2 linked regions of the Labrenzia sp. PHM005 genome follow. The protein of the gene in region 2 interacts with the protein of the main gene of each other region in a pairwise test. Links are inferred from orthologs where the notes say so. Each region holds a gene or a part of one and is shown on either strand. Other genes may lie near its edges.

What was found. The genes of interacting proteins can lie anywhere in the genome.
Region 1: the proteins of FJ695_RS12570 (region 2) and mtgA interact in binary tests that used the Escherichia coli proteins (3 or more experiments, as listed by UniProt). The link is inferred for Labrenzia sp. PHM005 from one-to-one orthologs.

Annotation. Positions count from the first base shown.
Region 1 is NZ_CP041191.1:990,587-994,793, forward strand. Bases 1,209-4,207 are described here. They hold mtgA (monofunctional biosynthetic peptidoglycan transglycosylase), read right to left. Parts: upstream 3,070-4,207; coding sequence 2,347-3,069; downstream 1,209-2,346. Other genes in these bases: FJ695_RS28230 (GDCCVxC domain-containing (seleno)protein), read left to right, coding at 1,209-1,254; FJ695_RS04310 (hypothetical protein), read right to left, coding at 1,262-1,687; rpmF (50S ribosomal protein L32), read right to left, coding at 1,980-2,165; FJ695_RS04325 (cyclopropane-fatty-acyl-phospholipid synthase family protein), read right to left, coding at 3,056-4,207. Also shown: FJ695_RS04295 (methyltransferase domain-containing protein), read left to right, coding at 1-227; FJ695_RS04300 (septation protein A), read left to right, coding at 312-953; more of FJ695_RS28230, read left to right, coding at 1,036-1,208. UniProt on the Escherichia coli protein: Peptidoglycan polymerase that catalyzes glycan chain elongation from lipid-linked precursors. May play a role in peptidoglycan assembly during cell division in collaboration with other cell division proteins.
Region 2 is NZ_CP041191.1:2,797,042-2,800,006, reverse strand. It holds FJ695_RS12570 (penicillin-binding protein 2), read right to left. Parts: upstream 2,357-2,965; coding sequence 644-2,356; downstream 1-643. Other genes in the region: rsmH (16S rRNA (cytosine(1402)-N(4))-methyltransferase RsmH), read right to left, coding at 2,727-2,965; FJ695_RS12565 (hypothetical protein), read right to left, coding at 2,369-2,725; FJ695_RS12575 (UDP-N-acetylmuramoyl-L-alanyl-D-glutamate--2,6-diaminopimelate ligase), read right to left, coding at 1-539. UniProt on the Escherichia coli protein: Essential cell division protein that catalyzes cross-linking of the peptidoglycan cell wall at the division septum. Required for localization of FtsN.

The DNA.
Region 1 (4,207 bases), 1.8 Mb from region 2 along the record:
CGCGGACCGCTCTAACTCATCACAGTGTTCATCCGCTTTTGCTGAAAACACTGCCTGATGCCAGCCGGATCTGTGTTCTTGAGGACATTACCGCCCGGTGCCAAGAGGCGGGCACAATCACCTCAAAAGAAAGAACTGCCTTTTGGCAGGATCTTAAGGAGCGCGATGCTTCTGGCCGGTGTTTTGCGCTTCTGAACATTCATCTTGTCGCTGGGCGCAAACCCTGATTTCCGGCGTTCTTGACCTCTTGAGGCTTGACCCGGCCGCCCCCATGTCCCTATGTCCGGACATCGACATGCCGGAGAGCTTAGATGGAATTTGAACGCGCCCCGAACGACCCGACCCGCAAGGAGCTGTCACCGCTGCTAAAACTGGCGCTGGAGCTTGGGCCACTGGCCGTCTTTTTCCTGTTCAATTCCCGGGGCGAGCAGATCGCCGAAAATTTTCCGGTTCTGCAAATGATCGGTGAGCCGATATTTCTGGCGACCGCGGCCTTCATGGTGGCGATAACCGTTTCGCTGGTCGCTTCGCTGTACCTCACCAAACGTTTGCCGATCATGCCGCTGGTCTCCGGCGTGGTGGTCCTGGTCTTTGGCGCCCTAACCCTGTGGCTGCACGATGAGCTCTTCATCAAGCTGAAGCCGACCATCGTCAACTGCCTGTTCGGCGCTATTCTTCTGGGCGGCCTTTTGTTCGGCAAATCCCTGCTGGGTTATGTCTTCGACAGTGCTTTCAAGCTGACCGATGAAGGCTGGCGCAAGCTTACCTTCCGCTGGGGTCTGTTCTTCTTTGTGCTGGCGGCCATCAACGAGATCGTCTGGCGCAGTTTTTCGACGGATTTCTGGGTCAGCTTCAAGGTGTTTGGCGTCATGCCAATCACCCTGATTTTTACGCTCACACAGCTACCACTTATTCAAAAACACGCGATTGTTGAGGATGAAGAGGGCGCTTGAGTTTGCTTCACGTGGTAGGATCTGATCTTCCCATCGGCCTTGGAAAATTAATTCAAGGACTGGATCAGAGTGATACTGCTCCATGGACAAGCCAGATTGCCAATCGACAATCACGTGCCCCAAATGCGGGGACTCGCGATTGGAAACAATGCCTAAGAATGCGTGCCAGTGGTATTATGAATGCACTGCTTGCGGCGTTCTTCTGAAATCAAAATCTGGCGACTGTTGTGTCTTTTGTTCCTATGGAACGACACCCTGCCCACCCATTCAGGCAGGGAATGCCTGCTGTTTGAATCCTTAGTCGGTCTTCAGTGCATCTCCCCGTGATGACCAAAAGCAACGTCGCGGCGGGCGCCGGTGATGGAGATGGAAAAGCCGGCGATCACGTCGATCAGCGCGATCACCATCAAAATGAAAAAGACGGATGTGGCCGCTTGTGGAACGATCAGGAATTCCACCAGGAAGGCGACGAACACCAGCACCGACAGCATGTGATCGACGACGGCGGCCTTGCCAATCCGCGTGGCTTTCAGGATTTCGATGAACAGGAAGAATAGCCCGGCCGTGATCAGGAGATCGCTGGCGAGCAATTGGAACGTGGTACCCGACGCCATTCCGATCGAAAACACCGGATTTGACCAGAAACCTGGATCAGCAGCGCCGGAGGTAAAGGCAAAGCCGTTGTAAATGAGCAAGGCAAAAAGGGTGAATGGCAAAGCGGAAAGTAGGCGCATATTCGGTTTCCATCGGTTTTGATACCAAACATGGACCGTTGCTTTAAAGGCGGACCAAGCCGGGCAGTAAAAATTGTTGTGTGGCGGGAGGACGTGACCCCTCGCGGCCGCATTCGGCCGGCACTACCGACTTTGCGCCACCACATCAGAACTATAGTGTTATTGCGCAGCAGACCAAAAAAGAAAAAGGCCGGCCTGTCGGAACAAGGCCAGCCTCAATCTTGTTTTGCCATACGGCGATCCTGCCAGATCAAGTCATGCTTTCTAGGCGAAGCCTGAAAGCACAAAAATCTTAGGCGTCGTCCTTAGCGGACAGGATCTGACGGCCCCGGTACATGCCAGTCTTCAGATCAACGTGATGCGGACGGCGAAGTTCGCCCGAATCCTTGTCTTCGACATATGTCGGCTGCTTCAGGGCGTCCGAAGAACGGCGAAAACCGCGCTTCATGCGCGAGGTTTTTCTCTTTGGAACGGCCATTTTGTTTTTCTCCGTGGTCCATAACCATGCGGCCCGGACCGGGTAAGCCCGGGGCGTGGCTGCACGCAGGTGTTCGAATGCGCGGCGTTATACAGGCAACGCCAACGTTTTGCCACCCCATTGATGAAATTTTCTTTGGCTTTGATACGTCAGTCTTTTGCAGAGTGCCAGCCACCTGGCGTTATTTCCCCAGAACGCACTCAAAAATGGGTCCGGCGCTGCGGACTCTGGCGATGTTTTTTGACGATAACCGCCGGTGTCCGGCAGACGGGTTTGCCGGATTGCGGCCGCGCGGATTGGGCAAGGCCGTGGCAAGGCGGGCGGCTTGTGTCTGGCTTAGCCCCTTTGCCGGTTTGCCGAACCAGGCATGGGCGGCGGCTTCCGCGCCAAAGATGCCCTCGCCCCATTCGGCGATGTTCAAATAAATTTCCAAAATGCGTTTTTTGGTCAGAACCGCATCCAGCATCAAGGCGAGCGGTATTTCCATGCCTTTGCGGATGTAGGACCGGCCGCTCCATAAAAAGAGGTTTTTGGCTGTTTGCATGGTGATCGTGCTGGCCCCGCGCGGTCGCTCGCCGTCCCTCAAGGCTTCCACCTGGTTCTTCAGCGCGCCCCAATCCACACCATGGTTGAAACAAAATCCGCCGTCCTCAGATGCGATCACCGCTTTGATCAGATTGGGGGAGATGTCTTCAAGTGAAACCCATTGCCGGTCCACCCAAAGCAATTGCACATACCGAGCGAGCATCAATGTGCTGACCGGAGGGACCACGGAATACATCACGGTGAGAACCGGCGGCAAAAGGATGAAGATCACACCGAGCTGAATTATACGTCTGCGGACGGTTTTCCAGGAAAACCATCCGGACGTTCCCTTGCGTGTCTTGGCCTCAGCCCGTGCCATTCAATTCCCGTTCATTGTCGACGATGAAGTCCCGGATGACCGGTACGGCATCGCGTTCCTTGGACAGAAGAAGCTGCATAACCATGTTTGATCCATGCAGGAAGCCCAACTCGGCTGCGCAGAGATAAAACTCCCACATCCGGCAAAAGCGTTCGTCATAAAGATCCGCAGCTTCCTGCCACTTCTCTAAAAACCGGATGCGCCAATCCCGGCAGGTATAATAGTAGTGCAAACGCAAGATTTCTGCGTCGCAGACCCATAACCCAAGCCGTTCGGTGGATGCAAAGACTTCCGACAGCGCCGGTACATAGCCGCCGGGGAAAATGTATTTGCGAAAGAAGGGGCCGGTTGTTCCTGGAGGGGTCATGCGGCCGATAGAATGGATCACCGCAAATCCGGTGTCTCTCAGGCATTCCCGGACTTTCATGAAGTATTCGTCCTGATGGCCGATGCCAACATGCTCCATCATGCCGACAGATATCACCCTGTCGAATTGGCCTTTGAACTCGCGGTAGTCTTTCAGGACGAAGGTCACCTTGTCTTCGACCCCTGCTGCACGCACTCGTTCTTCCGCGATTTTCACTTGCTCCGGCGAGACATTGAGGGACGTTACTTTGGCACCTGCTTGGGCCATACGGATGGCGAGCGATCCCCAGCCTCCGCCAATTTCCAAAACCTCCATGCTGGGTTTGAGATCCAATTTGGCAACCAAGTGGGTCAGTTTGGCGTCTTGTGCCTCTTCCAGGCTGTCCTCAGGTGTTTTGTAGTAGGCACAGCTGTAGTTCAGCCCGTCATCCAGGAACAATCGGTAAAGGTTAGTCGATAGATCATAGTGATGCCGCGCCTGCTTTTTGGCCCGGTCGACGCTGTTGGCTTGTTGCCGCCGCCTGAAGGCCTTCCAACCCTTGCGCAGCAGTCCTTGAACCGGGTGGGCGCCAAGCGGGGCACGATTGATGGAAAACAAAAACAAGAAATCATAGCAGGTGGCGCCCTCTTCCATGGTGAGGGTCCCCTCCATATAGGCTTCGCCTGCCGCGAGCTCCGGGTTGAGAAACAAAGATCTATAAAGCTTCTTGTCGTGCAACCTGATCGTCACTGTTGGTCCGTTTTCACCGGATCCGAATTCGTGAAGCCCACC
Region 2 (2,965 bases):
GCCTCCAGGGCCGCATATTGAATGCCTTCGTCCGAAAGCTCCGCGAGATCTTTCTGCAGTGCCACTGGATCAGGTGTTGTCAGACCGCCGTAACTCTCACCACCCGGCTTTATGATCCCGAGCGTGCCGAGGCTGGCTGAGGGATGCCCAGCGGCTTGAAAAATCTGACGGACAAAATGAGCAACAGACGTCTTTCCGGCGGTACCGGTGACCGCGACGATTGTGTCCGGTTGGCGTCCAAAATACCTGGCCGCCATTCTCGCGAATGTGAGACGTGGCTCTTCAGAACTCAGCACAGCCACGGAGGCCGGAACCTGCGCACGCACGGTATCTGCAGCATCGTTGGAACACAGGATCGCAACCGCACCGGCTTCGACCGCTTTCGGCACGAAGCGCACGCCATCGACTGTGGAGCCTTTGAAGGCAGCAAACAGGAAACCCGGCTGAACTTTGCGGCTGTCTGCCGTCAGCCCTGAAATCGAAAGGCCTTTTGCCGTATCCGGCAAATCCATGCCGTCGGCTAAGTGCTCAAGGTGCATAACATCCGATCATCCGGTTCGTGCGTCGTCTTAGTCGGAAGCTTATGTTTGAACCGGATTACGGCTGCGACCCCGCCGGACCAATCAACTTCCCAAGTGTCTCCTTAATAGGAAATTTCGATCGGTTCATCCCCTTTACCGAACCGCGGCATCACGCCAAGCATTGGAGCGGCCCGGCGAATGATGGATCCGGCGGTCGGGCCGGCGTTCAAACCAGCTGTAGCGCCAATGCCTTCCCGTTCCGGTTTTGGCTCATCCACAACAACCAGAACCACGTATCTCGGGTCATCCATTGGGAAAGCTGACAAGAAGGAATTGCGGCGCTTGTTGTTCACATAAACACCGTTTTCGATCTTCTCTGCTGTCCCTGTTTTCCCGCCAACAGTGTAGCCAGGAACGTCGGCGCGGCGGCCGGATCCAGACAAGACATTCAGGCGGAACAGATAGCGCATCATGCGGCTGACTTCTGGAGAAATGACCTGTTTTTTCAGCGCGTTAACTTCATCTGGAGTACGCGGCATAAAGGTCGGCGGCAGCAAGGATCCACCGTTCACCATTGCCGCAGCGGCAACGGCGGTTTGCATCGGCGTGACCGACAAACCGTGCCCGAAGGAGATGGTCATCGCGGCCAGTTCGTTCCATTTGGGCGGCAGCAGCGGAGCAGCATTTTCCGGGAGTTCTGTCTGCAAGCGCTTGGTCAAATGCAACCGGCCGAGGAATTCTTTCTGGCGAGCAACACCCGTTGCCAGCATCATTTTGGCGGTGCCGATGTTGGATGAATAGATGAAGATTTCCGGCACAGACAGGATGCGGTTTTTCCCGTGGAAATCGGTAATCGTACGACCCGCAGCGCGGATCGGACGGGTCGCATCGAAGCTGTCATTGATGGTAACCGCCCCCGAATCTAAGGCCATCGCCGTTGTGAAGGCCTTGAACACCGATCCCATTTCGAAGACGCCACCGGTCGCGCGGTTAAGCCGATCCCGCTCCAGTGCCTCTGCGCGATCGTTCGGATCATAGTCCGGCAATGACGACATGGCGACGACTTCGCCGGTCTTGGCGTCCAAGACGATGCCAGCTGCGGCGATGGCCTTGTAGCGCTCCATCGCTTTAACGAGTTCGTCGCGCACGACATGCTGGACCCGCAGATCGACCGACAAGCGCACTGGCTCCATTGAGCGGCCTGCTGCAAATCCGACGGACTGCAGATCACCGAGCCATTGATCGTCGACGTATTTTTCAATTCCGCTGAGGCCCTGGTTGTCGACGTTCACAGCACCCACGATGTGGCCGGCGGTCGGACCACCTGGGTAAAAACGCTGATTTTCAGACAGGAACCCGACACCAGGTAGACCGAGATCGTGTACTTCTTCCGCCTTATCCGGCGTCATTTCCCGCTTCAACCAGACAAAACCGGCACCACTTTCCAGGCGGCGGCGGACAAGAGCCTCGTCCAGTTCCGGCAGAACGCGGGTGAGACCCTCAACAGCCTCATCGACATCGATGATCCGGCGCGGTTCGGCATAAAGGGACGCGGTCTTGATATCGGTCGCGAGAATTTCGCCGTTGCGGTCAATCAGGTCCGGCCGGGACGCGGCAATGGAATCCTGGGCGGAAATCCAGGCCCGGGACGGCGCTTCATCCATTTGTGCCAGATAAATCAGACGTCCGCCAATCGCGGCATAAACACACGCAAAGGCGATCATCGCCAGATAGACCCGCGATTTTACTGCGCTCGATGAAACAGAGCTGCGCACCGCTCGGGGTTGAGCCCGCCGGACCTGGAGAAAGCTTGCTGGTTCATGTGCCAAAGTCATTGCCGAAAGCCCCTACCTGATCATCGCCGAAGAGCCGGCATAGCCGCCCATCTGGTCCGCACCGCCGACCGGCTCCAGAATGACCGGACGTGCCGGAAGCTCGTCCGGCATCACGATCTGCTTAACTTCCAACGGTTCCAGCTGAAGATAATCGTTGTAACGCTCAACGAGGTTCTGCAGCCGATCCGGTTTGTTCAGCAGGCTCCACTCAGCCCGCAAATGCCGGATGGCATCGCGCTCTTCATCGATTTGCCGCTGCAGTTCCGCAACTTTTTCTGCCGATTTCGTGGCAGCCATCTTCAGGTCGTAAACGGTCGCCGCACCGATAACGACGGCCACAACGAACAAGATGTTGAGCACTCGAACCATATCAGCCCCCTAGCCCATGAAATGCTGCAAGGCGCGGCACGCCGGCCGCATGAATGTCCAGCTCGCGGGCTGGAGCATCTGTGCGGCGCCCAGCGCGCAGCTTGGCCGAGCGTGCACGGGGATTGGCATCGGTCTCCGTATCTCGCGCCTCGACGGCCTTGCGTGTCAGATTTTCAAATGTTGCCGGCGGCACTTCTTCTTCCGGCATATGCCGCGACCCACCGCCCCGTGTTTTGGTGC